DNA from 3 places in the Methylobacterium currus genome. Region 1 is predicted to be linked to each of the others. Evidence: predicted binding sites of a transcription regulator. Region 1 holds the regulator's gene; each other region holds the start of a gene.
What was found. Region 1 encodes PhoB, which activates phosphate uptake and scavenging genes when phosphate is short. Its sites were predicted from a motif close to TGTCATNNANCTGTCAT; they were not measured.
Positions count from the first base shown of each region.

Region 1 (9,893 bases):
CCGCCGCGCTTCAGCGTGCGCAGGAACCGGCCGGTGGAGGGACCGCCGACCGTATCGAGGACGAGGTCGAGATCGCGCGCCATCGTCTCGGGCGCGGTCGCGGTGTAGTCGATGATGTCGTCGGCGCCGATCTCGCGCAGGAAGGCCTGGTGGCGGCCGGACGCCACCGCGGTCACCCGCGCGCCCCGCCACTTGGCGAGCTGTACCGCGAGATGGCCGACGCCGCCGGCGGCCCCGTTGATCAGGATCGACCGGCCTTCCAGCGGCACCGGGCGATGCGGCACCGTCTGGAACGGATTCGGCGCGTCATGCCCGAGCGCGATCAGGTACTGCCAAGCGGTCAGGCCCGCCATCGGCGCCCCGGCGGCCTGGACGAAGTCGAGGCCGCCGGGCTTCCGCGCCAGGTCGGAAGCCGGTGCGGCGACGTATTCGGCGTAGGCCGCGCTGTCGCCGAAGCTCGGGAAGCGGATCATCCCGAACACCGCGTCGCCGACCGTGAAGCCCCGCACGTCGTCGGCGACCGCCGCGACGATGCCGGATACGTCCGACCCCACGATCACCGGCAGCGTCACCGGCGGGTTGAAGCCCGGCACTGCCGTGTAGCCATCGCGCAGGTACCAGTCGGGCGGATTGACGCCGGCCGCCAGCACCCGGACCAGCACCTCGCCCGGCCCCAAGCGCGGCAGCGGCACGTCCTCGTAGCGCAGCACCTCGGGACCTCCGAACGCGTGCAGCCGCACCGCCTTCATCGTGGTCGTCATCGGCCTTCTCTCCGTGGGCTTTCTCCGCCGTGCCAGATCGGCTAGCCTATCCGGAGCGGTGATCCGAATAAACGGATCGCCGCTCCGTTTGTCAAGAAGGGTCCATGCGCGCCGACGCCCGGAAGAATTACGAGCAGCTCCTCTCGGCCGCCCGCGCGGTGGTGACCGAGCAGGGCGTGGATGCCTCGCTGCGCGACGTCGCCCGCCGCGCCGAGGTCGGGCTCGGCACGCTCTATCGGCACTTTCCGACCCGCGAGGCGCTGCTCGAAGCGTTGCTGCGTACGAGTTTCGACGCGCTGACCACACGGGCGGACATTCTCGAAGCCTCGCTCCCGCCGGCCAAGGCGCTGACGACCTGGCTGCGGGAGACGGTCGGTATCGCGCGCGAGTACCGCGGCGTCCTGGCGACGATGGCGGCCGCGATCGCCGATCCGGCCTCGCCGCTGCACGAATCCTGCGTGACGATGCGGGCTTCGGGCACGCGTCTGCTTCAGGCGGCCCAGGCGGCGGGCACGGCGCGGGCCGACATGGACGGCGCCGACCTTTTCGCGCTCGTCGGCGCGCTCGCCTGGCTCGGCGACCAGCCCGCTTTCGCGCCGCGGACCGACCACCTGTTCACGCTCATTGCGGGGGCGATCCTGACGGGGCCGACGGAGAAGCTGAGGGTCGTGGACGCCGCCCTGGCCCGTGGGATCGCCGACGCCGAGGCGGGACGGGGAGTGCCGGTTGCGGAGGCTTTCGCCCGTATCCGCGCCGTGCTGGCGGAAGAGGGGAGCGGCTCCTGCGGATGAGGGGCCGCCCGATCGATCGTCGATCCGCTCGATGGCGCCGATGCCGACCGCGTCATCCCGGGCTCGGGCCAAGCGATGCCGGAACGACGATGGAAGTCACCCCCTGACGGAGCCGCTCGGGCAGGCCCTCACATCACCCCGTACACATCATAGACCGGCCCCTCCGGCAGCCGCTGCCCCACCCCGACGGCGATCAGCCTGGTGAGCCAGGCGAGGTCCGGCGCTCCGGTCTCGAAGCGCAGGGCCGTGCGGAAGTAGTACTGGTCCGGTGCCACCGCCTCGCCGCGGCCGAGGCGGGCCAGCACCTCGGGCGGGCCGGCGCGCAGGCCGGCATACTGGCAGTAGACGAGCCCGCCGCCGGCCGCCCGGAAGGTCAGGCGCACGTCGAGATGCGTCGTGCCGTCGGGCTCGACCCGCAGCCAGTCGCCGGCCGGGGCGGGCAGCACCTCGCCGGCGAGGCGCGGACCCGCGACGGTGCCGCCGGTGACCGGCACGACCCGCAGGTCGGTGCCGCGGGAGGGCCCGATGCCTTGCGGCGCGCCGACCGTGAGGCTGATGCGGAACAGAAACTCGGTGCGGAGCGGCAGCGGCGCGTCCATGCGGTCTTCTCCGATTCTCTCGCGTTCTATCGCGCGATATCCTCCACCGCCCGGCGCGCCGCGTCGAGGTCCGGCGGGTCGATGCGGCGGTAGCGGGCCTGGACGAGGCCGAATACCCCGAAGGCGGCGAGGCCCGCCGCCGTGAGGCCGAGGAGCACCCAGCCATAGGGCTCGCCCCGCAGGGCCTGGAGGGCGCCGCCGAGGCCCTTGACCTCGCTCGACCGGCTGGCGATCGCCGCCGCGATCAGGAAGCCGCCGATCAGCCCGAAGGTGAGCGCCCGCGCGGCATAGCCGAAGCGGCCGACGTGACGCACCCAGTCGCGGGCGTCATGGGGCACGGACAGGCGCTTGCACACGTCGCCCTTCCACGCCTTCAGCGCGAAGGCGAGGCCGGCGCCGATCACGATGAGGCCAACCGCGCCGACGAGCCACTGGCCGAAGGGCTGCTGCAACAGCCAGGCGGTCCAGTCCCGCGCGCCCTGATCCTCGGACTGGCGGGCCGTGCCGCGCCCGAGCGCCGCCAGCATCATCGAGAGGCCGAGGCCGCCATAGGTGACGCCGCTGACGAGGTGGCCGGCCCGGGTCGCCAGCCCCTTGGCCGAGCGGCCGTAGCCGTCGGCATCGGTGAGCGCCTCGACCACCCGCCAGAGCGCGAAGGCGGCGAGGCCGAACGCCACGAGGCCGAGGAGAATCCAGCCGAAGGGCCGCTCCAGCAGGATCAGGAGCGCGCTGCGGCTGCCCCCCGTCTGGCCGCCGACGCCGATCGCCGCCAGCACGGCGAGGCCGCCGACGAGGCAGTAGGTGACCCCGCGGGCGCCGTAGCCGAGGCGGGCGAGCAGTTCGAGGGCTTGCCGGCCGCTTGGATGCCCGGATCCTCGGCGCATGGGAGTCTCCGGTCAGGCTGCGAGGCCGGATTCGACCCGGGCCACCGCCGTCTCGTCGAGGTCGAGGGCCTCGGCCAGCTGGCGCAGGAAGGTGCGCTCCTGCATCGTGTCGGGGTCGATGGCGAGGCGGGCCGCAGCATAGATCCGGGCGCCCGCCCCGGGATCCTGTACCCGGTCGGCGATCTCGTCGATCGTCGCCGGGTCCTCCAGCTCGCGGGCAAGCCATTGCCGGCCGGCGAGGTCGAGGCCGGATTCGGCGACCGCCGCGTCGAGCCGCTCGCGCTCGCGGGCATCGATCAGCCCGTCGGCAGCCGACGCCGCCACCATGATGCGCAGGCAGAGCGTCGCCTCGTCGTCGCTCAGCGCCCCGGCATCGAAGGGTTTCCCGGACGGTTGCGTGCCCGTCCCCGGCCCCGCAGTCGCGTCGGCTTGCGTCGCCCGCAGGGCGAGCCCGGCGATCAGCGCCAGCCCGCCGAGGGCCGCGGAGGCCGCGAGCCCGCCGCGGCGACTCCGCACCAGGGCGTCCAGCACCCGTTTCACTTCGGCCATCGCGCCCTCCCGTCCGACTCGCTTCTTTGCCGACAACGGTCTCGCCCGGCTCCGGTTCGAGCAGGACGGATCGATCGCTGCGGATCGATCGCCGCGCCGGTTGCCCTGCCACGCTCGGCGCGCCATCTCTCCGGCCATGCTCCTCGCCCTGGCCTGGCTCGCGCGCACGCTCGTGCTCGCGCTCATCCTCCTGTTCCTGCTGCCGCTCGCCGCCCACGCCCTGTGGTGGTGGAGCCGCGACGACCTCGCCCCCGACTGGACCACCGCCGACTGGTCGAGCGCCCGGCTCCTGCCCGCCGCCACGGCCGCGCCGGAGGCGAGCGTGCGGATCTACGCTGCCCGGGTCGGACGCTGGCGGGGCATCTTCGCCCATCACACCTGGATCGTCGTCAAGGAGGCGGGCGCGTCGCGCTACACCCGCTACGACGTCGTCGGGTGGGGCCTGCCGGTGCGCAAGGACGCCTACGCGGCCGATGCGCGCTGGTTCGGCAACCCGCCGCAGGTGGTGCTCGCCCTCGACGGCGAGGCGGCGGCGCGGGCCGTGCCGCGCATCCACGCGGCGGTCGCAGCCTATCCGTATGCCAAGGCCGGCAGCTACAGCGCCTGGCCGGGGCCGAACTCCAACACCTTCGTGGCCCACGTGCTGCGGGCGGTGCCGGACCTCGCGGTGGCGCTGCCACCGACGGCCCTCGGCAAGGATTTTTCGGAGCGCCTGATCGCCCGGACGCCGAGCCGCACCGGTTTGCAGCTCTCGGCCCGCGGCTATCTCGGCCTCACCCTCGGCTGGGTCGAGGGGATCGAGGTGAACATCCTCGGCGCGGTGGCGGGACTCGACCTGCGCCGCCCGGCCCTGAAGCTGCCGGGCTGGGGCCGCATCGGCATGGATCCGGCCGGTGCGACCGAGACCCTGATCGCCCCGACGGCGCGGAGCTGAGCGGGATCCTCACGGCCCGGCCGGGCCGCGCACGCCCCCCCGAAACCTGGCCATTCGGCAGCATCAGGTTGCGAGCCGCCGCCGCGAGACCCGGAGCCCCGTGATCAGGCCGGTCTCCCCGCGCCGCTGGTGGCGGATGGTGCGGGAGAGGGGGCGCACCCACGGGTCGCCGGCCTGGCCCACGGCCTGATCGACCATCCGCACGGCGCCGGCATGGTGGCGGCTCACCAGGGCCGAGAAGGCGCTGCGGAGAAGCCCGGGCAGGGCGGCGCGCCAAACCGTGGCGTCTGCGAAGGGCCGGACGAGCATCGTGACGGATCGCTCCTGCGCGAGGTCCTTCCTCACCCCATCCGTGACGGGTCCTGCGCGCCACGACGGCCTACGTTGCGCCTTCGCATCGATGTGCGGATCCGAGGATCATCGGAACGCCGGCCGTGAACCAAACCATGGTGCGGTGCGTTGAGACTGGCCCCGAGGTTCGCACTGCCCCATGTCCAGCTCCCGATTCGTCAAGGCCGACGCGGCCCCTTCCCCGCTTGCCGGCTCGTTCGCCCCGGTCCTCACCGGCGTCTCGCGCGGGCTGCAGGACCTGTTTCCGCCGGTCGAGCTGCCGCTCGCCGCGCGGGAAGCGCATCAGGACGAGCGGGACGCCGTGGCCCCGGTGCTGCGGTCGCGCCCGGTTCCGGAGCCGCGGCTGGCCTGAGAGCCTGTTCGATGGATCTTTCTCCACTTCCATCCCCTCCCGGTCATCCCGGGGCCGCGTAGCGAAAGCCGGGATCCCTCAGCGCTGACGACTCAGGAAGAGGCGGAAGGCTTTCCGCTCGGTCTTGCGCCGTCGGCAGTCATGGATCCGGGCTCTCGCGTTTCGGCGAGCGTCGGGATGACGAGGAGGGTATCGGTTCGGTTGGCCAACTCGAACAGGCTCTCGGATGAGGGCGCAGGTGGGAGAACCAATCGGAGCGAGGCATCCGCTCGGCGTCCGACCCGCGCGGGTCACCGGGCCGGTGAGCAGCCGAAGCGTCGGTTCCGCGCAAGCGACCGCGAAGCTGGCCCTCACGGCTCGTGTGCGAACATCTCGTCGAAGGAATAGCCGGAGCCGCGAACGGTGCGGATCGGGTCGGCGTCGCGGCCGCGGTTGATCGCCTTGCGCAGGCGGCCGATATGCACGTCGACGGTGCGCTCGTCGATATAGACGTCGTGGCCCCAGACCCCGTCGAGAAGCTGCTCGCGCGAGAAGACCCTTCCTGGGCTCTGCATCAGGAATTCGAGCAGCTTGAACTCGGTCGGGCCGAGATGCAGCTCGCGCCCGTCGCGGCGGACGCGGTGGCTGACCCGGTCGAGCTCGATGTCGCCGGCGACCAGGAGGTCGGCGACGTGGGCGGGCTTGGACCGGCGCAGGAGCGCCCGCACCCGCGCCAGAAGCTCGGGCACCGAGAACGGCTTGACGATGTAGTCGTCGGCGCCGGTGGCCAGGCCCCGCACCCGGTCGCCCTCCTCGCCCCGCGCCGTCAGCATGATGACCGGCAGCCGCTCGGTCTCGCGGCGGGCGCGGATGCGCCGGCACAATTCGATGCCGGACAGGCCCGGCATCATCCAGTCGAGGAGGACGAGGTCGGGCACCTGCTCGCGCAGGCGGATATCCGCCTCGTCGCCCCGGGCGACGGCGTCGACCTCGAAGCCCTCGGCCTCGAGGTTGTAGCGCAGGAGGAGGGTCAGCGCCTCCTCGTCCTCGACGATCAGGATACGGGTACTCATGCGGGGCACTTCGGGCAGGGGGCCGGAGGGTGGCCCGGGCCGGGGTCGAGCCCGGGCGCGGGCCGACCCGTCAGGCCTCCGGCTGGGGATCGAGGGTGGCGAAGCTCGAGCCGTCGTTCTTGGGACGGTCGGTCGGCAGCGTCTCGCCGGTGGCGAGATAGTGGATGGTCTCGGCGATGTTGGTGGTGTGGTCGCCGATGCGCTCGACGTTCTTGGCGCAGAACAGGAGGTGCGTGCAGAACGTGATGTTGCGCGGATCCTCCATCATGTAGGTCAGGAGCTCGCGGAACAGCGAGGTGTAGAGCGCGTCGATGCCGCCGTCCCGGGCCCAGACGTCGAGGGCGGCGACGGTGTCCTGGGTGGCGTAGGCGTCGAGCACGTCCTTGAGCTGGCCCTGGACCAGCTCGTTCATGTGCTCCACGCCGACGACGACTTTCTGCAGCTGGACCTGGTCGGCGATGGCGACGACGCGCTTGGCGACGTTCTTGGCGAGGTCGCCGATGCGCTCGAGATCGCCCGAGACGCGGATCGCCGAGATCGTCTCGCGCAGGTCCACCGCCATCGGCTGGCGCTTGGCGATGAGGAGGATGGCCTTCTCCTCGATCTCGCGCTGCAGCCCGTCGAGGCGCTGGTCGACGGCGATCACCGCCTGGGCGAGGGCGGCGTCGCGGCGCAGGAGCGCCTGGCCGGAATCGGCCACCATCTTCTCGGCGATGCCGCCCATCTCGGCGATGCTGCGCCGCAGGTTCTGCAGCTCCTGATCGTAGGAGGTGACGATGTGGCTCGACATGAGGGGTGACTCCCCGCGATGAGGTGGAGCTTACGGTCAGCACCGGCCCGGGCCGGGCCGGCGCAACGAGGCGTCGGGTCTCAGCCGAACCGGCCGGTGATGTAGTCCTGAGTCTGGCGCTTCGACGGGTTCATGAACAGCCGGTTGGTCGGCCCGAACTCGATCAGCTCGCCGAGATACATGAAGGCGGTGAACTGCGAGATGCGCGCCGCCTGCTGCATGTTGTGGGTGACGATGGCGATGGTGAACTCGGTCCGCAGCTGCTCGATCAGCTCCTCGATGCGGCCGGTCGAGATCGGGTCGAGGGCCGAGGTCGGCTCGTCGAACAGGATCACTTCCGGGCGCTGCGCCACCGTGCGGGCGATGCAGAGGCGCTGCTGCTGGCCGCCGGACAGGCCCATGCCGGACTGCTTGAGCTTGTCCTTCACCTCGTCCCACAGCGCGCCCTTGCGCAGGGCCTCCTCGACGCGGTTGTCGAGGTCGGCCTTGCCGAGGCGCTCGTAGAGCCGGATGCCGAACGCGATGTTGTCGTAGATCGACATCGGGAACGGGGTCGGCTTCTGGAACACCATGCCGACCCGGGCGCGCAGCTCGTTGAGGTCGATCGACGGATCCAGGATGTTGCGGCCGTCGAGCAGGATCTGCCCCTCGGCGCGCTGGTCCGGATAGAGGCTGTAGATGCGGTTGAAGGTCCGCAGCAGGGTAGACTTGCCGCAGCCCGACGGCCCGATCAGCGCCGTGACCTGGCGGTCGAGGAAGTTGAGGTTGATGTTCTTCAACCCCTTGAAGTCGCCGTAGTAGAAGCTCAGGTCCTTGACGGCGAGGCGGATCGGGGCGGACTCGTCGGCCGTGCTCTGGCCCACGACCGGCACGGCGGTGGCGGTGGCGCTCATCGGGTTGTCTCCAAGCAGGGTATGACGGTCAGCGCCCCTTCGGGCCGCTCAGGACGAGGCGGGCCACGATCGACAGGCCCAGGATGGTGACGGTGATGAGGAGCGCGCCGGCCCAGGCCAGCTGGCGCCAGTTCTCGTAAGGAGACAACGCGAACTGGTAGATCATCACCGGCAGGTTCGCGACGCCGCCCATCAGGTTGGGGCTGAACCAGGAATTGTTGTTGAGCGCGGTGAAGAGCAGCGGCGCGGTCTCGCCGGCGATGCGGGCGAGCGCGAGGAGCACGCCGGTGACGATGCCGGACTGCGCCGCCCGCCAGGTGACGCTGCGGATCACGATCGACAACGGGGCGCCGAGCGCCGCGCCGGCCTCGCGCAGGGTGCCGGGCACCAGGCGCAGCATGTCCTCGGTGGTGCGCACGATCACCGGCGTCGCGATGATGGCGAGCGCCACGCCGCCGGCCCAGCCCGAATAGCCGCCCATCGGCCGCACCATCAGGGTGTAGACGAACAGGCCGATCAGGATCGAGGGCGCCGAGAGCAGGATGTCGTTGAGGAAGCGGATCATGTCGGCGAGCTTCGAGGTGCGGCCGTACTCGGCGAGGTAGGTCCCGGCCAGCACGCCGACGGGCGTGGCCACCGCGATGCCGAGCGCCGTCATCACCAGGCTGCCGAGGATCGCGTTGGCGATGCCGCCGCCCTCGGAGCCGGGGCCGGGGGTGACCTGGGTGAACAGGGCCGGCGTGAAGCCGCGCACGCCCTCGATGATGAGCATCAGCAGGATCGAGCCGAGCACCACCGCGCCGAGCGCGGTCGCGACGGTGCAGGACACGATCAGGAGCTTGTCGGCGGTGCGGCGGCCGGCGCGGACCCGGCCCCATTCCTGCGGGGCGGGAGCGGCGGGGGCGGAGCCCTGGACCGCGGCGGGGGAGGCGTTCATCGGGAGGTGTCCTGCGATGATCTTGAGACGATCTTGGGATCAGGCCACCTTCGCGCGGCGCACCAGCAGCCGGGCGATGATGAGCACGATGAAGGTGACGACGAACAGGATGCAGCCGAGCGCCATCAGCGAGCTGAGCTGCAGGCCGTCGGCCTCGTTGAACTCGTTGGCGATGCGCGAGGCGATGGTCGAGCCCGGATCGAAGATCGAGGCCGAGAGGCGGTTGGCGTTGCCGATCACGAAGGTGACCGCCATCGTCTCGCCGAGCGCGCGGCCGAGGCCCAGCATGATCGCCCCGATGATCGAGACCGAGGCCTGCGGGATCAGGACGTGGCGCACGACCTCCCAGGTGGTGCAGCCGATGCCGTAGGCGCTCTCGCGCAGGACGGTCGGGATCTGGTCCAGCATGTCGCGGGTGATCGAGGCGACGAAGGGCACGATCATGATCGCCAGGATGATGCCGGCGGTGAGGACGCCGACGCCGGAGGGCACCTGGGCATAGAACAGGCTGCCGACGATCGGCATGCCCTCGACGACGTTCGAGACCGGGATCTGCACGAAGCGCGCGAAGAGCGGCGCGAAGATGAACAGGCCCCACATGCCGTAGATGATGCTCGGCACCGCGGCGAGCAGCTCGATCGTCATCGAGACCGGGCGGCGGGCCCAGCCGGGGCAGAGCTGGGTCAGGTAGATCGCGATGCCGAGCGAGATCGGCACGCCGATGACGAGGGCGAGCAGCGCCGACACGAGGGTGCCGATGATGGCGACGAGCGCGCCGTATTCCTCGCGCCCGACATTCCAGGCGCTGGAGACGAGGAAGCCCGGGCCGAAGGCCTGGAAGGCGGGCCAGCCGCCATAGGCGATCGAGGCGAGGATGCCGGCGAGCACCAGCAGCACGAGCAGCGCCGACGCGAGGGCGGCGGCGCGGAAGATGCGGTCGCCCACGGGGCTTGGGGGGGCGCGGCGGGCGATTTCGGGCCTCGCCGCCACAGCGACGTTC
Region 1 is NZ_CP028843.1:2,844,817-2,854,709, reverse strand. Features, by position in the region: gene DA075_RS13345 (NADP-dependent oxidoreductase) at 1-761, opposite strand, end outside; gene DA075_RS13340 (TetR/AcrR family transcriptional regulator) at 866-1,552, shown strand; gene DA075_RS13335 (DUF3237 domain-containing protein) at 1,681-2,151, opposite strand; gene DA075_RS13330 (DUF1206 domain-containing protein) at 2,178-3,035, opposite strand; gene DA075_RS13325 (tellurite resistance TerB family protein) at 3,048-3,584, opposite strand; gene DA075_RS13320 (DUF3750 domain-containing protein) at 3,721-4,518, shown strand; gene DA075_RS13315 (DUF305 domain-containing protein) at 4,582-4,827, opposite strand; gene DA075_RS13310 (hypothetical protein) at 5,009-5,221, shown strand; gene phoB (phosphate regulon transcriptional regulator PhoB) at 5,572-6,273, opposite strand; gene phoU (phosphate signaling complex protein PhoU) at 6,344-7,063, opposite strand; gene pstB (phosphate ABC transporter ATP-binding protein PstB) at 7,144-7,956, opposite strand; gene pstA (phosphate ABC transporter permease PstA) at 7,985-8,893, opposite strand; gene pstC (phosphate ABC transporter permease subunit PstC) at 8,933-9,893, opposite strand, start outside.

Region 2 (9,893 bases), 1.7 Mb from region 1:
TCGAGGCCGGCTTCGTGGCAGTGCAGAACCGGCTCAACGGCGAGCCGCTGGAGGAATACATCAAGCCCGTCGGCGGCGGGTACTTCTATGCCCTGCCGGGCGTGCCGGAGCCGGGCGGCGTCCTGGGGCAGGGGCTCCTGGTCGGGGCCTGAACCCGGAGACCGGACCCCGGCGGGCAGGCCGGTCGGCGGCCCGTCAGCGCATCGCCTCGCGCTGCGCCAGCGTCGTCGGCGCGCCCGACTTCTGGATCAGCCCGTCGATCTGGTCGCGCTGGCGGCGGAACTCGGCGAGCAGCCGGCCGTCGAGCTCGCGGCCGCGGGGCACGCGGATCTTCATCGGGTCGACGAAGTGGCCGTTGATGATCACCTCGTAATGCAGGTGCGCCCCGGTCGAGAGGCCGGTGGAGCCGACATAGCCGATGACCTGGCCCTGGCGTGCCTTGGCGCCGGCGCTGACGCCGCGGCCGAACCGGGACATGTGGTTGTAGGTGGTGACGTAGCCGTTGGCGTGCTGGATCTCGACCCGGCGGCCATAGCCCGAATCCCACTCCGCCTTGATGATCGTGCCGTTGCCGGCGGCGAAGATCGGCGTGCCGATGCGGATCGACCAGTCGACGCCGGTATGGAGCTTGGCGTAGCCGAGCACCGGGTGGCGGCGATAGCCGAAGCCTGAACTCATGTTGCCGTCGGCGACGGGCTTGCGCAGCAGGAATTTTTTCAGCGAGCGGCCGGCCTCGTCGAGATAGTCGACGCTGCCGTCGTCGGGCGACTGGAAACGGTAGATCCGCCGCGATTCGCCGCCGAGGTTGAGGGCCGCGAACAGGATGTCGGGCCGCTCGGACGAGCCGCCGGATTCCTCGTCGTAGGTGTAGAACAGCTCCATGCCGTCGCCGGTGGCGACGCGGCGCTCGAAATCGACGTCGTAGCCGAAGATCCGCACCAGGTCCTCGACCGTCGAGCGCGGCAGGTCGTGGCGCGCCGCGGTCTCATAGAGGCTGGCATAGAGGCGCGCGCCCGTGCCCTCCTCGTCGTCGTCGGCGTCCGGCTTCGCAGCCGGCTTCTGGGCGGCGCCCTCCGGCACCGGCGGGGCCACCGACACGAAGGCGCCGCGGTCGTTCATCGCGGCGATCGCCTCGACGCCGGACTCGCCGTAGAGGATGACCCGGGTGAGCTGGCGCGGGTCGCCGGCCCGGGGGCCGGGGCCGACCTGGAGCCGCATCTGCTGGCCCTCGCCGACTGCGCCGGACCGCACCCGCGTGCCGAGGGCCGCCAGGATCGGGCGGATCTGCTCGTCGAGGCCGCCATTGGCCTTGAGCACGCCCTCGAGGGTCTCGCCGCGCTTGATCGCGACGTCGCGCTCCTCGACCAGCGGCGCGTCCCGCTCGCGCTCGATCTTGGCGAGATCGGTGACGTTCTCGCGCATCACCCGGACCTCGATCGACTTGAACGGGCCGGACGAACCGCCGAAATCGCCGCCGCCGTCGAGGCCGGGCAGGGCGGTCATGCTGCGCAGCGTGCGCGAGAGCATCAGCTGCGGGGCGATGGGCAGCGCGGCGCGCCGCCCGGCCTCGGCGGCGAGCCGCCGCTCCTCCTCGATCTGGGCCGCCACGTCCTCGTCCGACAGGGCGGGGGCGCCGGCCGGCACCGCGAGGTCGCCGAGGTCGCGCTTGACCACCGACACCTCGGCGTCCGGCGCCTCGGCGGGACTTTGCGCCTCCGGGGCCCGGTCGGTGCCCGGATCGGTGAAGAACCGCATCGGATCGAAGGGCGGGATGTCGGTCGCCGCCAGCCCGGCGGTGGCCGAGAGCGCGGTGGCGATCCGCACGAAGGGCCGGACCTTGATGATCTCGCGCTCGCCCGCCCGGAGGGTCACCGGCGCCTTGAAGCTCTGCTTGGCGAGCGCCACCATCGGGTTGCGCACCAGCCGGTCGCCCTTGCGGGCGAGGTTGGTGCCGCCCTCGCTGGCGACCGGGCGGGGCGCCACCGTCACCGCCTGCGGCAGCTCCGCGAAGGTGATCTCACCCTGCAGCGAGACCCAGATCGCCGATCCGATCAGGCAGGCGCCGGTCATGCCGGTGAGCACGCAGGCGGTGAGCCAGCGCAGGTTGACGTCGCGGCGGTCGGCCCGGGGGGAGGCGGCGCCCGAGAGGTCGAGCGGCGGCTCCCGGCCCGGATCGGCGGACCGTCCGCGGGGCGCCTGCTGGGATCCGACCGGGTCGAGCCGCGCGCGCTTCACCGTCTCTCCTTCGCTCATCCGTTCCGGTGCCGCCGCGGACGTGCCACGACGGCGGAAGGACGCTTCCGGATCCGCTTCCGCAGCGCCATGACCATGCGTGGCCCGGGCAGGGAAATCAACGGCGGGCGGGAAGCGCATCCCCAAGCGGCCGCACGGTGCGTGCGGCCCTCAGGTCGAGGCTGTCTCTCCGGCGCCAGCATGTCAGGATTGAGGCGCCGGACCCGCTCCCGGGGGTGCCCGATCCCGCCCCGACGCTCGATTTTGCCGCATGGCCGCCGCCGCCGCCCGGACCACCTTCGGGCGGGAGCACGCACTCTGCGTCCTGCCACGTTTCCCGCGAGCCGGCGGTTTCCCCCGCGGCCCGTCTTGCACTACGGTTCCGCCGACCCTTTCCGGGAGTTTTCCATGACGCGTCGTCACGCCGGCCTCGCTGCCGCCCTGCTGCTCCTCTCCTCGCAAGCCGCCTTCGCGCATCCGGGCCACGGCGACGCCGGCGGGCTCGTCCACGGCTTCGCCCATCCCCTGAGCGGGGCGGACCACCTGCTCGCCATGGTGGCGGTCGGCCTGCTGGCGGCGGCGCGGGGCGGGCGGGCGCTCTGGGCGGTGCCGCTGGCCTTCCTGGGCATGATGGCGGTCGGCGGGGCGCTCGGCGCCGCCGGCATCGCGCTGCCCTTCGTCGAGGCCGGGATCGGCCTGTCGGTGGTGGCCTTCGGCCTCGCGGCGGCTCTGGGCGCCGGCCTGCCGCTCGCCGCGGCGCTCGCCCTGGTCGGGGCCTTCGCGGTGTTCCACGGCTACGCCCACGGCGCCGAGATGCCCGAGACCGCCTCCGGCCTGACCTACGGTATCGGCTTCCTGGCCGCCAGCGGGCTCCTGCACCTCGCCGGCATCGGCCTCGGGCTCGCCGCCGGCCGCGTCGCTCAGGGCCGCGCGCTGCCCTTCGCCGGGGCCGCGGTGGCGGTGGCGGGCGTGGCGGTGCTCGCCGGTACCCTCTGACTCCCGCTCACCGATCGATCCACGACCGGGGCCGCGCGGCGGCTCCGGTCACCCCGGGTTGATCGCCGTCGCGAGCCAGCAGGCGGCGCCGAGGCGCACCGGACCCGTCGGAGGCATCGCCTCCCGCAATGCCGCCAGGGCCCGCTCGCGCAAGGCCGGATCCTCGATCTCGCGCAGGAGCCCGGCGATGGGCCCGACGGTGGCGGAGAAGCGCGCGGCCGCCTCCGCGTCGGCGCCGATCTCCACCGGGTGGTCGACGGGTGCGACCGCGGCATCCGCGAAGCCGGCCTGCCCCAGGAGATCGACCAGCGCCCCGCCCTCCGCGAACCGGAACGGCCCCGGCCCGCCCGGAGGCGACGGCGGCGGCTCGGGCACCACGCTCAGCACCGCGGCGCGCGGCACGCTCACCCACGGATTCTCGGCGAGCGCCCGCCAGCACAGGACGACGAGCCGGCCCCCCGGCCGCAGGGCCCGCCGGATATTGGCGAAGGCCGCGCGCGACTCCTCGAAGAACATCACCCCGAACCGCGACAGCGCGACGTCGTGCTCCGGTGCGAAGGGATGGGTCTGTGCGTCGGCCTCGATCCAGGCGATCGGCGCGCCGGCGGCCGGCCGGGTGCGGGCCCGGGCCAGCATCGGCCGGGACACGTCCAGAGCCGTGACGCCGCCGCCCGGCCCCGTGCGGGCCGCCGCCAGCAGGGCGGTCTCGCCGCAGCCGCAGCCGATATCGAGCACCCGCTCGCCGGGCCGGAGGCCGGCGCCGTCGAGCAGGGACGCGGTCAGGGGCGCGAAGACGCGGTCGAGCTCCGCCTGCATGTCGGCCCAGCGCGTGCCGACATCGCCGTTCCAGTACTCCGTCTGGGTGATCGGCTCAGGCATCGGCGCAAGCCCCCGTCGTCCCATCGTCCGGACAGAAGTACAGCCTGCGCGGGCCAGGGGACAAGCGGGATCGCGTCAGCTCGACTTCCGCGGCCGGCCGCGCCGCCCCCCGGTGGGGGCGGGCGCCGCGTCGCCGCCGCCCTCGGCCCCGCGCAAGCGCCGCCGGCCGAGACCGCTGTTCTTGGCGAGTTCCGAGCGCTGCGAGGCGTAGTTGGCCGCCACCATCGGGTAGTCGCGCGGCAAGCCCCATTTCTCGCGGTACTGGTCCGGCGTGAGGCCGCGGCCGGCGAGGTGGCGCTTGAGCGTCTTGTAGGGCTTGCCGTCCTCGAGGCTGATGATGTGATCCGGCGTCACCGTCCGGCGGATCGGGATCGGCGGCTCGGGCTTCGGCGGCTCTGGCGCGGGCGGCGCCATCAGCTGGGTCAGGGTCGTATGGATGGCGCCGATCATAGGCGGCAACTCGTTCGGCGGCACCGCATTGTTCGATACGTAAGCCGTGATGATCGCGGCGCAAAGATCAACGACGCGGTCACCAGAGCCATTCTCCTCGACATTCATCGCCCCACCCCGTCTGCATTCGCGATAAAGAATGCATGACAACGACCAAACGTCAAACAGACTGCACGTTTGTCGAGGTTAATCCTGTGGACGTAACCAGTCTTGATCGATCATTTGGGATGAACGCTGACTAACTTATGTTTATGAATTGGGCTACGCTCTTCGATGTAGGAGAGCGCCCCACCGGGCCGCCACGCGGCCGTCGGACGCGGTGCAGGGGCGATCCCGCACCGTCGCATGCGGCAGGGATGAGATGAGGATTAGGTCTTGAGGAGGATCCGCCCGGCGGCGGATGAATGGTCGGAGTGGCAGGATTTGAACCTGCGACCCCCACGTCCCGAACGTGGTGCGCTACCAGACTGCGCTACACTCCGACGCGCCCGAGGGCACGGGTATCATACAATCAAAACATCTTGTGCAGATGTTTGACCATCTCGGGAAGACTCAGGCTCGTAAGAGCGCTGGTCGGAGTGGCAGGATTTGAACCTGCGACCCCCACGTCCCGAACGTGGTGCGCTACCAGACTGCGCTACACTCCGAACGGCCGGCCGTGGCCGACGACCGGGCTTATAGCGAGGGCATCCGGGCGCCGCAAGGCCGTTCATGCGCGATGGCCGAGTTTCTTGAGCCGGCATGGTGCGGGCCGCGGCGGCGCTCGCCGGTGAGGGCCAGGATCGAGGGCAAGGAGGCAGAGGGAAGGGCGAGGGATGAGGGACGGGAAGACCTTGCGCGATTCGCTCCCGCCCCCCATTGTCCCGTCGTCAGGACAGTCGACACCGGCGGGGTGGCGTATGGCGAGCCGGGTGGCTGCGTGAGCGAAGACGACCAGGTCGGGGTGCCGGAGCCGGGAGCCAGCCACTCTGCGGAGGCGCCGTCCCTGGCGCATCTGAAATCCGCGACGATCCGCGAGCCCGGTCTCGACGATCGCGGCAGCGTGTTCTTCGCGGCGATCGAGATGACCCGGATGCCGATGATCCTGACCGATCCGCGGCAGCCCGACAATCCGATCGTGTTCGCCAACCGGGCGTTCCAGGACCTCACCGGCTACACGCAGGCGGAGCTGGTCGGCCGCAACTGCCGCTTCCTGCAGGGTCCAGAGACGAACCGCGAGACCGTGCGCGAGCTGCGCGAGGCGGTCGAGGCGAGCCGGTCGGTCGCGACCGAGATCCTCAACTACAAGCGCGACGGCTCGCCGTTCTGGAACGGCATCTTCATCGGCCCGGTCTTCGACGAGGCTGGGGAGATCGTCTACTTCTTCGCCTCGCAGCTCGACGTGACGCGGCGGCGCGTGTCGGAGCAGGCCTTCCGCCAGGCCCAGAAGATGGAGGCGATCGGCCAGCTCACCGCCGGCCTCGCCCACGACTTCAACAACCTGCTCCAGGTCGTCAGCGGCAACCTGGAGCTGGCCCGAGGCTCCGTCGCCGGCGAGCGGGCCCAGCGCCAGCTCGCCAACGCCGCCGGCGCGGCGGAGCGGGGCGCGAAGCTGACGAAGCAGCTCCTGTCCTTCGCCCGCAAGGCGCGGCTGGAGCCGCGCTCGCTCAACCTCAACGCCCTGGTGCTCGCCTTCGCCGAGGTGGCGGAGAGCACGCTCGGCAGCACCGTCTCGGTGCGCCTCGACCTCACGCCGCGGCTGCCGGCGGTCACCCTCGACCGCACCAACCTGGAGATGGCGCTCCTCAACGTGCTCATCAACGCCCGCGACGCGATGCCGGCGGGCGGCACGGTGACGATCTCGACCGGAACGGTCCTTCTCAACGGCGACGGCCGTGCCCGCGGCCTGCCACCCGGCGACTACGTGGCGTTGCGGGTGCGCGACGAGGGGGAGGGGATGGCGCCCCACGTCGCCGAGCGGGCGACCGAGCCGTTCTTCTCGACCAAGGGCCCCGGCAAGGGCACCGGCCTCGGGCTGGCCATGGCGCACGGCTTCGTGCAGCAATCCCGCGGCCGCCTCGAGATCGAGAGCCGTCCCAAGAATGGCACCACCATCACGATGCTGTTTCCGGCCGGCCCGGGCGCCGTGGCGGAGGAGGAGCCCACCGAGCGCCGGCCGGCGCTGCGGCGCGGCGACGAGACCGTGCTGGTGGTCGAGGACAGCGACGACGTGCGGGCGCTGGCCCGCGAATACCTCGAGAGCCTCGGCTACCAGGTGCTGACCGCCCGCGACGGCGGGGAGGCTTTGGAGATTCTGAAGCGGGAGGAGCGGATCGACCTCCTGTTCTCCGACATCGTGATGCCGGGCAGCGTCAACGGCCTGATCCTGGCCGACCGGGCTCAAACGATGCGGCCGGACCTGCCGGTGCTGCTGACCACCGGCTACAACGAGGACCTGGTGGCGGAGGGGCCCGCGACCCCGACCATGGACGTGCTCGGCAAGCCCTACCGCAAGGCCGAGCTCGCCGACCGGGTCCGCGCCGCCCTCGACCGCGGCGCCCGAAAGATGCCGGCCCCGGGAGAGCCGCATCACGGCTGAGCCGGCTCGCGGCGCGGCCTCGTCCCGCCACGACGGCGTGTCGTCACCTCGATGACATGCACCTCGCGCAAGAACGGCCGCGCTCGATCTCGCGAGGATCCCCATGCCGCGCCGTTCCCTGTTCGCCCTCACGCTCCTGCTGTCGGCCGCCCCCGCCGCCTTCGCCCAGACGCCCCAAACGTCGCAGACGCCACCAGCACCGCAGACCTTCCCGGCCACCCTGGCCGGCCACGCCGTGCTGCCGGCCGACAGCGTCGCGCCGCTGCCGGCGGATGCGCCCAAGGATCTCGCGACGCCCGGCAAGTTCACCACCGGCCGCCGGGTCGAAGCGGTCGGCACGGTCGAGGCCCAGTCGATGGGCCGCGCCACCAGCATGAAGCTGCCCCTGCGCGGCCAGCCGCTCCAGGGCCATTCGGGCATCAAGCATAGGCCCGACGGCACCTACTGGGTGCTGACCGACAACGGCTTCGGCTCGAAGGCGAACTCGCCCGACGCGATGCTCTACCTCAACCACTACCGGATCGACTTCGACAAGGGCGGCGTCGAGCGCCTGGAGACGATCTTCCTGCGCGACCCGGACAAGAAGGTGCCGTTCCGCATCGCCAACGAGGCGACCGAGAGCCGCTACCTCACCGGCAGCGACTTCGACCCCGAGAGCTTCCAGTTCGTCGGCGATTCGATCTGGATCGGCGAGGAATTCGGCCCGTTCCTGATCAAGGCCGACCGCAGCGGCAAGGTCGAGGCGGTGGTCGAGACCCTGGCTTCGGGCAAGCCCGTCCGCTCCCCCGACCACCCGGCGGTGACGACGCCGGCGGTGCCGGGCGGCGCGGTGGCGTTCAACGCCCGCCGCTCCAAGGGCTTCGAGGGCATGGCGGCCTCGCCCGACGGCAGCCGGCTCTACGCCCTGCTCGAAGGTCCGCTCTGGGACGCCGACGCCAAGGCTTTCGAGACCCGCGACGGCCGCGAAACCTTACGCATCCTCGAATTCGACACCAAGGCGCAGACCTGGACCGGCCGCTTCTGGTTCTATCCCCTGGAGCAGGCCGGCAACGCCATCGGCGACTTCAACCTGATCGACGCGACCACCGGCCTGATCATCGAGCGCGACGACGGCGAGGGCACCGCCGACCGGGCCTGCCCGGCAGGTCAGAAGGGACCGGATTGCTTCTCGGTCCCGGCGAAGTTCAAGCGCGTCTACAAGATCGAACTGACCGACGCCAACCAGGGCGGTCCGGTGCGCAAGATCGGCTCCATCGACCTGATGCGCATCGCCGACCCGGCCAAGAAGGCCCGCAAGCCGCTCACCGACGGCGCGCTCGCCTTCCCGTTCTTCACCATCGAGAACGTCGACAAGGTGGACGACACCCACATCATCGTCGGCAACGACAACAACCTGCCGTTCTCGGCGAGCCGCGACCCGCACAATGTGGACGACAACGAGTTCGTGCTCTTGGAGGTGGGGGAGTTCCTGAAGGCCCGCTGACCCGAGACGAAGACGAGGCGGGAGCGGTCGCGTGGCCGCTCCTGCAACGCTGCGCCTTCCGCGAGGATGCGTGATCGGCTAGCGTCACGGTCGTAGCGCTTTCGACGGTACGCCGTCTCCTCCGTCCGAAATCGCTACGGATCCATGAACCTGGCCGGCGCTTCGTGCAGTTTACGGAGGCGGTGCAGAGACCCAGAGCCGAGCCGGACACGATGCGTATCGAGAGCATGAAGCTCACCAATTTCAAGGTGTTCAATAACGTAGAACTTAAAAACATTGCTGCTTACACGGTTTTCGTCGGTGCGAATGGTGTTGGAAAATCGTCGCTCTTCGATGTCTTCGGTTTTCTGCGCGATTGTCTCAAGGACAACGTGCGGGCTGCCGTGGCCCGGCGTGGCGGCTTTCGCGACCTGATCTCGCGTGGTGCGGTGGCCGATCCAGCAGCCACCATTGGCATCGAACTGAAGATCCGAATGCCTTTGGCAATCGGTTCGCGCGTCGTGACCTACGCGCTCGAAGTCGGCGAGCGCGATGGCAGGCCGATCGTGGCGCGAGAGAGCTTGCGATACACGCGCTACGGCGGTGGAAAACCGTACGATTTCCTAAGATTCAGTTTTGGCGAAGGCGATGCCATCACTAACGAGGCCGAACTGACCCGGGACGAGGCCTCGGTCCACCGCGATCATCAGAAGCTCGACGAGCCCGACATCCTGGCGATCAAAGGCCTTGGCCAATTCCAGCGCTTCGAGGCCGCCAGCGCGTTCCGGAGTCTGATCGAGAGTTGGCACGTCTCGGATTTCCGTATCCATGCCGCCAGTGCCAGTCCCGAGGCGGGATACGCCGAGCATCTCTCGACACAGGGCGAGAATCTATCTCTGGTCACGCAGTATCTCTACGAGCGGCATCCAAAGATATTTGATGGCGTTCTAGAAAAAATGGCCCAACGCGTTCCTGGCATCAAGAAGGTTCAAGCCGAGCAGACTCTCGACGGACGGGTTGTGCTGCGCTTCAGCGACGGCGCATTCAAGGATCCATTCTCGGCTCGGGTTGTGTCCGACGGAACGATCAAGATGTTCGCGTATTTGATGCTGCTTCACGACCCTAAACCGCATCCTCTGCTCTGTGTCGAGGAGCCCGAGAATCAGCTATATCCGACGCTTCTATCCGAACTGAGCGAAGAGTTCGAGGAATACGCGACGCGTGGGGGGCAAGTCTTCGTCTCAACGCATTCCCCCGACTTCTTGAATATGGTTCCGCTGGAGAGCATCTTCCTGC
Region 2 is NZ_CP028843.1:4,568,237-4,578,129, forward strand. Features, by position in the region: gene efeB (iron uptake transporter deferrochelatase/peroxidase subunit) at 1-152, shown strand, start outside; gene DA075_RS21245 (M23 family metallopeptidase) at 196-2,253, opposite strand; gene DA075_RS21250 (HupE/UreJ family protein) at 2,641-3,228, shown strand; gene DA075_RS21255 (class I SAM-dependent methyltransferase) at 3,277-4,107, opposite strand; gene DA075_RS21260 (Ros/MucR family transcriptional regulator) at 4,183-4,665, opposite strand; tRNA gene DA075_RS21265 (tRNA-Pro) at 4,963-5,039, opposite strand; tRNA gene DA075_RS21270 (tRNA-Pro) at 5,128-5,204, opposite strand; gene DA075_RS21275 (histidine kinase famiy protein) at 5,477-7,135, shown strand; gene DA075_RS21280 (esterase-like activity of phytase family protein) at 7,239-8,618, shown strand; gene DA075_RS21285 (AAA family ATPase) at 8,831-9,893, shown strand, end outside.
Region 2: the regulator PhoB is predicted to act here: its motif matches at 7,176-7,192, upstream of DA075_RS21280 (esterase-like activity of phytase family protein).

Region 3 (9,893 bases), 290 kb from region 1:
CGGTGATCGGCGGCGTCCGCGCCGGCGCGCCCGGGCAGCCGCCGACCTACGACGTGGCGGTGCCGGTGACGATCGACGGGGCGCCGGCCTACGTGCTCAGCGTCACGGTGCCGGTGGACCGGCTTCACCAGATCCTGGTCCAGGACCTCGCGCCGGGCTGGACCACCGCGGTCGTCGACCGCAGCGGCCTCCTGCTCGCCCGCTCGGAGGACCATGCCAGCCTCGCCGGCCAGCCGATGCAGGCGGCGTTGCGCGGCCACCCGACCGGCGCCGCGGACATCTGGGAGGGGATCGACCGGCGCCGGCGGCCGGTCCTCTACGTCGAGACCACCGCGAAGGCGGCGGGCTGGACCGTGGGCGCCAGCATCCCCCGGCAGCAGGTCGAGGCGCCCCTGCGCACCTGGGTCCTGGCCTTCGGGGGGTTCGGGCTCCTGGCGCTGGCGGTGTCGTCGGCGCTCGCGGTGACGCTGTGGGCGCGGGTCGCCGAGCCCCTGCGCCAGCTCGCCGCGGCGGGCGGGGCGCTCGCCGCCGGCCAGCCGGTGCCGCGGGTCTCGACGCCGATCCGCGAGATCCGCCAGCTCGCCGACACCCTGGCCGACGCCTCGCAGAGCCTGCGCCGGCGCATCGCCGAGCGCGACCAGGCGCTGGCCGAGCAGAGCCGCAGCCTCGCCGCCCTGCGCGAGAGCGAGGCGCGCTTCCGCCACATGGCCGATTCCGCCCCGGCCCTGATCTGGATGACCGACGACGCGGGCGAGGTCGTCTTCGTCAACCTCCACTACGACTACCTGTTCGGCCGCTCGACCGAGACGCTGAGCGGGGGCCGCTGGCGCGAGATCGTCCATCCGGACGACCTGCCCGGCTTCGAGGCGGCGTTCGAGAGCGCCTTCGCCGCGCGCACGCCGTTCCGCCACGCGACACGGGTGATCGACCGGCACGGGGCGACGCGCTGGATCCTGTGCGAGGGCGTCGCCCGCCTCGACGATCACGGCCGCTTCCTCGGCTATACCGGCTGCAACGTCGACATCACCGAGGCCAAGGACGCCGAGACCGCCCTGCGCGAGGGCGAGGAGCGCCTGCGGCTGGCGCTGGCCGCCGGGCGGCTCGGCACCTGGGAGATCGACCTCGCCTCCGGGCAGCACCGCCTCTCGGCCCGCTCGGCCGAGATCTTCGGGCAAGCCCCCCTCTCGCGCGAGGCCTGGACCCGCACCGTGCATCCGGAGGACCGGGCCCGGATCGAGGCGGCGCTCGCCGCCCTGCTCGCGGGCGAGGCCGAGTACCGCACCGAGTTCCGGATCCGGACGGACGGATCGCCGCTGCGCTGGGTCAGCGCCCAGGCGATCGTGCAGCGCGATGCCGGCGGCCGGGCGCGGCGGGTGATCGGCATCCACCAGGAGGTGACCGAGCGCAAGCGGGCCGAGGAGCACCTGCGCCTGCTGGTCCACGAGCTGAACCACCGGGTGAAGAACACGCTGGCCACCGTGCAGTCGATCGCGATGCAGAGCCTGCGCGGCCTCGACGGAGTACAGGCCGCCAGCGCCAAAACGGCTTTCGAGGCGCGGCTGATCGCGCTCGCGCGCGTCCACGACGTGCTCACCCGCGAGAGCTGGGAGGGAGCGGAGCTGGCCGAGGTGGTGAAGGACGCCCTCGCCCCCCTCGACGGGCCGGGCGCGCCCTCGCGCTTCGCGGTCGGCGGGCCCTCCTTACGCCTGCCGCCCCGCATCGCCCTCTCCATCGCCATGGCTTTGCACGAGCTCGCCACCAACGCGGTCAAGTACGGCGCCCTCTCGGTGCCGGCGGGCCAGGTCGCCCTGTCGTGGAGCGTCGCCGACGGGTGCCTCTCGCTGCGCTGGCAGGAGCGCGGCGGGCCGCCGGTCGTCCCCCCGACCCGCACCGGCTTCGGCTCCCGCCTGATCGAGCTCAGCCTCGCCCGCGAGCTCGACGGCACGGTGAGCCTGAACTTCCCGCGCGAGGGCGTGGTCTGCACCATCGTGGCGCCGCTCGCCGAGCCGGGCGGGATCCGTCCGGAGCAGCGGGCGGAGAGCGGTGCCGCCCCGGCCCGGCGCCGGGCGGCAGGGCAGCCGTGAGGCTGACGTCGGCCGGACGGTCGATGGCGGCCGGAGGGAATCGTCCCATATCGCCGGGAGCCGAGGGCCCGTCCGCGCCCGGCGCCGGACGGACCCGCCGATGATCCCAGACTCGACGCCAAGCCCCTCGGCCCGCCGGCCGCTCGGCGCGCGGCTCGGCCCGGTGCGCAGCCGGGCCGGGCTGACCGCCGCGGGGGCGGCCCTGCTGCTGCTGGTCGGGTCCGCCAACGGGGTGCTGCTCGCCTGGCAGAGCAGCGTCCAGCACCGCATCACCCACACGCTGACGGTCGACCGGACCCTGATGCAGGTGCTGGCCGACCTCCTGGACAGCGAGACCGGGCAGCGCGGCTACCTGCTCACCGGCGATCCGGCCTTCCTGGTGCCCTACACCGCCGGGCAGGCCCGGATCGCCGCGGAGCTGCCGGTGCTGGACGCGGAGCTGCGCGCCTCCCCGACTCAGGAGGCCCGCCTCCGCGCGCTCCGCCCCGCCATCGACCGCAAGTTCGCCGAGCTCGACCGGACGCTCGCCCTCGACCGCGCCGGCGACCGGGACGGCGCGCTGGCCCTGGTGCGGGCCGGCGAGGGCAAGGCGGAGATGGACGGGATCCGCCGGATCATCGAGTCGATGCGCGCCCAGGAGGACGACCTGCTGGTGGGCTACCAGCGGCACGCCCACCGGATCGAGGCCTTGGTCGGAATCGGCAGCGTCGTGTCGGTCGGCATCATGGCGCTGCTCGCGGTCCTCGCCTTACGCGAGACGGCGCGGCGGGCGGCCCTGTCGCGCTTCCTGCCGGCGGAGCTGGCGCCCCTCCTCGAGCGCGGCGGACTGGAGCGGGGCGGCGGCCTGCGGCTCGGCGAGCGGCGCCACGCGGCCATCGCCTTCGTGGACATGCGCGGATCCACCGCGATCGCCGAGCGGGCCGATCCCGAGACGGTGGCCCTCCTGGTGACGGGGTTCCGGCGCTGCGTCGCCCAGGCCGCCCGGGAGACCGGGGGCGTGATCGACAAGTTCATGGGCGACGGCGCCCTGGTGGTGTTCGGCGTGCCGGAGGCGCGGGCGGACGCCGCCGCCCAGGCCATCGCCTTCGCGGGACGGCTGGAGGGGCTGGTGGCCGAGTGGAATGCGGGCCAGCGCGAAGCCCCGGTGCGGATCGGCATCGGGGTGCATTGCGGCGAGGTGTTCGTCGGCGTGGTCGGCGACGACGACCGGCTCGAATTCACCGTGCTCGGCGACGCGGTCAACGTCGCGGCCCGGCTCGAACAGGCGACCAAGACCTTCGGCACCACCACGCTGGTGTCGCAGGCCGCGCTCGATGCGGCGCGCGTCTCCGGCGCGGAATGGCGCGAGGTCAGCCGCCAGCCGCTGCGCGGCCGGCAGGAGGCCTTCCCGATCTACGGTCGGGCTGCCTGAGAAGGGCGGGAGAAAAACGACGCGGGACGGGGTAGCGGTCCCGGCCGGTCTCTGCTATCGCAGCCGCCCCGGCCGGGTCGGCTCGAAGACGATCCGGCGGTGGAAGGCGCACCAGCTCTTGCCGTCCTGCACCGGCGCACCGCAGCAGACCGCACGGTCGTTGGGTTCGCCGATGATGAATTTGCAGACGAAGGCGCCCGACTGGGCGAACGGAACCCGGAGGCTCGGGGAGGGCTCCTCGACGGCGTCTGCGGTCACGATATGCGACATGCGCACGAGCTGGTTCATCGGGTACTGACTCGCTGGCCTTCCGTCACCCTCGACCAGAAGGGCACCGGGCCGGTTCGTGGAGGGCAGGTCCGTCACCGGATTCTCCACCCATGAGATCCGCGGCCCTTGGGACCCGTGCGCACACGCGTCGCAGGGGCAGCGGTGATCGTATGAATTTGGGGTTGCGTCTCGCAGAACGCAAGCCCCCTAAGCATTTACGTGTGGTTTTCGACAGCCCGGACGTGTCCGCGGCGGCTCCGGCCCATCCCCTGCGGCGTCATCGACTTGCCATCTGGGCGCCTTATCCTTGCTGGATCCGTGACGCCACGAGTGTGCCCCGAGTCCAGCATGTCCGATGCCGCCCTCGCCCCCGATCGCACCGGCGCGGCGCATGGTCACGCCCGCTCCGGTCCTCGCCTCGACCACGGCGTGCACCCGGTGGCGACGATCGGCTTCCTGGCGGTGCTGGCCGCCGGGCTCGCCTATGGAGGCTACAACCTCGTCGCCGACATGCAGGAGGCCGGCCAGCCGCCGCTGGCCCTCGGGGCCTTCGCGCTGCTCGGCCTCGCCCTCCTCATCGCCCTCGCCTTCGAGTTCGTGAACGGCTTCCACGACACCGCCAACGCGGTGGCGACCGTGATCTACACCCATTCGATGCCGCCCCTCGCCGCGGTGATCTGGTCGGGCGCGTTCAACTTCCTCGGCGTCATGGCCTCGACCGGGGCGGTGGCCTACAGCGTCGTGACGCTGCTGCCGGTGGAGCTGATCCTTCAGGTCGGCTCAGGCGCCGGCTATGCGATGATCTTCGCGCTCCTGCTCGCGGCGATCGTGTGGAACCTCGGCACCTGGGCGCTTGGCCTGCCGAACTCCTCCTCGCACGCGCTGATCGGCTCGGTGATCGGCGTCGGCCTCGCCAACCAGCTGATGGCGCCGGGCCACGCCGCCTCGGGCGTGGCCTGGGGACAGGCGGCCAACGTCCTCGAGTCGCTGCTGTTCAGCCCGATCGTCGGCTTCGTCTGCGCCGCCCTCCTGCTCCTCGTGCTCAAGGTGCGACGGCCCGACCTCTACCGCGCGCCCGAGGGCGATGCGCCGCCGCCGCTCTGGATCCGGGGCCTCCTGATCCTGACCTGCACCGGCGTGTCCTTCGCCCATGGGGGCAATGACGGCCAGAAGGGCATGGGCCTGATCATGCTGATCCTGATCGGCGCCGCCCCCACGGCCTACGCGCTCAACCGCACCATGCCGGATTCGAGCACGCCCGCCTTCGTGCAGGGCTCACAAGCCGCGAGCCGGGTGTTTCGCGACCACGCCGGCTCCGCCGCCGTGCCCGACGCCGCCGGCGCCCGGGCCAAGATCGGGGAGACCTTGAAGGCGGAGGCGCCGGCCAAAGCCCTCGCCGCGCCGGAGGCCGTCGCGGCGCTCGCCGGGCTCGCGGACGACATCGCCGCCGAGGTGAAGAACTACGGCGCCATCCGGCACGTGCCGGCGGAGGCGACGCAGAACCTGCGCAACGACATGTATCTCGCCAGCGACGCGGTGCGGCTCCTCACCGGCGAGCATTCGCCCTTCTCCGACGCCGAGCAGAAGACCCTCAAGGACTACCAGCGCACCCTCGACGACGGCACCCGCATCATCCCGACCTGGGTCAAGGTCGTGGTCGCCCTCGCGCTCGGCCTCGGCACGATGGTGGGCTGGAAGCGGATCGTCGTCACGGTCGGCGAGCGAATCGGCAAGCAGCACCTCACCTACGCGCAGGGCGCCTCCGCCGAGGCGGTCGCCGCCGGCACGATCGGCCTCGCCGAGGCCTACGGGATGCCGGTCTCGACCACCCACATCCTGTCGAGCGGCGTCGCCGGCACGATGTGGGCCAACGGCACCGGCCTGCAGAGGACGACCGTGCGCAACCTGGCGCTCGCCTGGATCCTGACCCTGCCGGCGGCGATCACGCTGGCGGGTGTCCTGTACTGGGGCTTGCGGCAGGTCTTCTGAGGGATCCGTTCCGAGGCGCGACCGGGCTGGCAACCCGCCCCCCATCGGTGTAACCGCCCGGGGCGGGCACGTTCAGGCCCGCGCCAGGGACCCGCCATGCGCTTCCTCGTGACAGGCACGGCCGGCTTCATCGGCTTCCACCTCGCCCGGCGCCTGCTCCGGGCCGGCCACGAGGTGGTGGGGGTCGACGGGCTGACCGACTACTACGACGTCGCCCTGAAGCGGGCCCGGCTGGCGCAGCTCGAGCGCCTGCCCGGCTTCTCGTCGCACGCCTTCCTGCTGGAGGAGCCCGGCGCCTTCATGGCGCTGATGGCCGAGGCGCGGCCGGAGATGGTGGTGCATCTCGCCGCCCAGGCAGGGGTGCGCTACAGCCTGGAGCACCCGGAGGCCTACGTCTCCGGCAACGTGGTGGGCACCTTCCAGGTGCTGGAGGGCTGCCGGGCGCATCCGGTGCGCCACCTGCTCTTCGCCTCGACCTCCTCGGCCTATGGCGGCAACCGGACGGTGCCGTTCCGCGAGACCGACCGGGCGGTGTGGCCGCTCACCATCTACGCCGCCTCGAAGATCGCCGGCGAGGCGATGGCGCATTCCTACGCCCACCTCTGGAAGATCCCCACCACCGCGTTCCGGTTCTTCACCGTCTACGGGCCGTGGGGCCGGCCCGACATGGCGTTGTTCCTGTTCACCCGAAAGATCCTGGCCGGCGAGCCGATCGAGGTCTACGACCACGGCCGGGCGGTGCGGGACTTCACCTATATCGACGATCTCGTCGAGAGCATCTCTCGGCTGATCGACGCCCCCCCTCCCCCGCCCGGCTCGGGAGGCGTCTCGGCGGCCGATACCCTGAGCCCGGTCGCGCCCTACCGGATGGTCAATATCGGCGGCGGCCGGCCGGTGAGCGTCGCGGCGATGCTCGACGCCCTGGAACAGGCCCTCGGCCGGACGGCGCGGCGCCACCTGCGCGATTTGCCACCCGGCGACGTCGAGCGGACCGAGGCGAGCACCGACCTCCTGCGCGACCTCGTCGGCTACGTGCCGGCGACGCCGCTGGAGGCGGGCATCCCGGCCTTCGTCGCCTGGTACCGGGAGCATTACGGCATGGGTGCGTAATCACCGGCTTGTCAGGGGAGCCGTGACAGTGCTCAATCCCCCGATGCCCCGCAGCCTCGATCCCGAGACCGTGCCCGCCCCCGACGCGGCGCCGCGCCAGACCCGGCGCTACGCCCAGAAGCGCGACGCGATCCTCCACGCCGCCGCCGCCCTGATCAACGAGGCCGGCGTGAAGGGCACGACGCTCGCCGACGTCGCCCGCAGCGTCGGGCTGATGACGAACAGCGTGACCTACTATTACCGTCGCAAGGAGGATCTGGCGGCGGCCTGCTTCCTGCACACGATCGGGGTGCTCGACGGGCTGGTGGCCCGGGCCGAGGCGGCGCCCGACGGGCCGGCGCGGCTCGCCCGGCTCCTCGACCTCGCGGTCGCCCACCGGGCCGCGATGGCGGCGGGCGAGGAACCGGACATCGCCGTGCTCAACGACGTGCGGGCGCTCCCCGCCCCCCAGGCCGAGAGCGTCTTCTCCGCCTACAACGCGCTCTTCCGCCGCCTGCGCGGCCTGTTCGACGACGACGGCCTCGACCGGCAGGACCGCAACGCCCGCACCCACCTGCTGCTCTCGGTGATCCACTCGACCCGGCTGTGGATCCACCGCTACGAGCCGCGGGACTATGCCCGGGCCGGCGTCCGCATGGCCGACCTCCTCACGAGCGGCCTCGCGGCCCCGGGCTCGGAGTGGCGCCCGGTCCTCCTGCCCGAACAGGCGCCGCCGGAGGAGAGCGAGGTCTCGCCGGAGGCGTTCCTCCGTGCCGCCACCATCCTCATCAACCAGCAGGGCTATCGCGGCGCCTCGGTGGAGAAGATCTCCGGCCTCCTCAAGGTCACCAAGGGGTCGTTCTACCACCACAACGACAACAAGGACGACCTCGTCGCCAATTGCTTCGCCCGCAGCTTCGCGCAGATCCGGGCGGTGCAGGACGCGGCGGATGCAAACGGCGGCAGCGGCTGGGACCGAATCTGCACCGCCTCGGCGACGCTGGTGCGCAGCCAGCTCGGGCCCGGCGGGCCGCTCCTGCGCGTCACCGCCTTCAGCGCCCTGCCGGAGGCCCTGCGCACCGAGACGCGGCGCACCATGAACCGGCTGACCGAGCGCTTCGGCTTCTGCCTCGTCGACGGCATGGTCGACGGCTCGGTGCGGCCGCACGATGCCGGCATCGCCGCCCAGCTCGTCTCCAGCATGGTGAACGCCGCCGCCGAGCTGCCGGCCTGGGTGCCGGGCGTCACGCCGGACAATGCGGCCGACCTCTATGCCCGGCCGCTGTTCCTGGGGCTCTTCGCGCCAGCGGCGCGGTGACCTAATCCGCTGCCAACTGACAGATCCGCCGCGTCACCCGCCACGAGGCCGCGAAGGCCGACACCGGCAAGAACTCGAACCGCGAGTGGAAGTTGTGGGCGCCGGTGAAGTAGTTCGGCGTCGGCAGGCCGCGGGCCGAGAGGGCCGCGCCGTCGGTGCCCCCGCGCATCGGGATCTGCTTCGGCGTGATGCCCTCAGCCTTCAGCGCGGCGAACAGGAGATCGACCGGCCGGCGGTCGTCGCCGAGGCTGTCGTGGATGTTGCCGTAGGTGTCGGTGATCCGGCACTCGACCCGGCCGGTCGGGTAGAGGGCGGCGATCTCCTCCGTCGCCGCGTGCAGGCGCGCCTTGCGGGCGGCGAAGCGGTCACGATCGAAGTCGCGGACCATCGCCTGCAGGCGGGCCTCGCCGGAATGGGCCTGGAGGCCGTTGAACCAGATGTAGCCCTCGCGCCCGTCCGTGTTCTCCGGCGTCTCGGCCCGGTCGAACCGGCTGATGAAGTCGTGCGCCATCAGGATCGGGTTCACCATCACGCCCTTGGCCGACATCGGATGGGCGCTCACGCCCGTGAACACGATCTCGGCGCCGGCCGCGTTGAAGGTCTCGATCACCACCTCGCCCAGCGCGCAGGCATCGATCGTGTAGGCGAAGTCACACGCGAAGCGCGCGAGGTCGAGCGCCTTGGCGCCGCGCAGGCCGATCTCCTCGTCGGGCACGAAGGCGACCCAGATGTCGCCGTGCGGATCCTCCGGCGTCAGGGTCGCGAGCAGGGTCATCAGCACGGCGATCGCCGCCTTGTTGTCGGCCCCGAGCACGCTGGTCCCGTCGCCGACGATCACCTCCTCGCCGGCGTAAGGGGCGATCTCCGGATGCTCGGCGACCCGCAGCCAGATGTCCTGGTCGCGATTGAGGCAGAGATCCTGGCCGTCGAAGCGCAGCACCTGCGGGTGGATCTCGGCCGAAAGCCCGACATCGACGGTGTCGAGATGGGCGATGAAGCCGATCGGCGGGGCGCCGGGCCGGGTGCCGGCCTTGCGCGCCGTCAGGATCGCGCGCTCGTCGAGCACCACGTCGGACAGGCCGAGGTCGCGAAGCTCTCCGGCCAGCAATTCGGCGAGGGCGCGCTGGCCCGGCGTGCTCGGCAGGGTGGTGGCCCGGGCGTCGCTCTGGCTCGCCACCGCGAGGTAGCGGACGAAGCGCTCGACCAACTGGGCCCGGAGGCCGGTCTCGTCCACCATGTCGTCGGATCCCCTCATCAGCTCAGCGCCACGGAGAAGCCCCGCTGCACCGCGGGCCGTGCCATCAGCGCATCGTACCAGCGCTTCACGTTCGGGTAATCGGCGAGGTCGACCCGGTGCCGGGCGTGGCGCCAGGCCCAGGCCAGGATGGCGAAATCCGCGATCGAGAGGTCGCCGGCGACGAAGTCCCCCTCGGCCAGGCGCCTGTCGAGCACGCCGTAGAGCCGGCGCGTCTCCTTCTGGTAGCGCTCGAGCCCGTAGGCGCGGTCCGTCTCGTCGACCGTCAGGAAGTGGTGGACCTGGCCCGGCATCGGCCCGAAGCCGCCCATCTGCCACATCAGCCACTCCATCGCCTGGACCCGGCCGCGCCCGCTCGCCGGCAGGAAGCGCCCGGTCTTCTCGGCGAGGTAGACCAGGATCGCACCGGATTCGAACACCGAGATCGGCGCCCCGTCGGGACCTTCCGAATCGACGATCGCCGGAATGCGGTTGTTC
Region 3 is NZ_CP028843.1:2,554,084-2,563,976, forward strand. Features, by position in the region: gene DA075_RS12125 (sensor histidine kinase) at 1-2,084, shown strand, start outside; gene DA075_RS12130 (CHASE3 domain-containing protein) at 2,185-3,495, shown strand; gene DA075_RS12135 (GcrA family cell cycle regulator) at 3,550-3,783, opposite strand; gene DA075_RS12140 (inorganic phosphate transporter) at 4,114-5,754, shown strand; gene DA075_RS12145 (NAD-dependent epimerase/dehydratase family protein) at 5,851-6,864, shown strand; gene DA075_RS12150 (TetR/AcrR family transcriptional regulator) at 6,893-8,161, shown strand; gene pepT (peptidase T) at 8,163-9,398, opposite strand; gene DA075_RS12160 (glutathione S-transferase family protein) at 9,416-9,893, opposite strand, start outside.
Region 3: the regulator PhoB is predicted to act here: its motif matches at 4,041-4,057, upstream of DA075_RS12140 (inorganic phosphate transporter).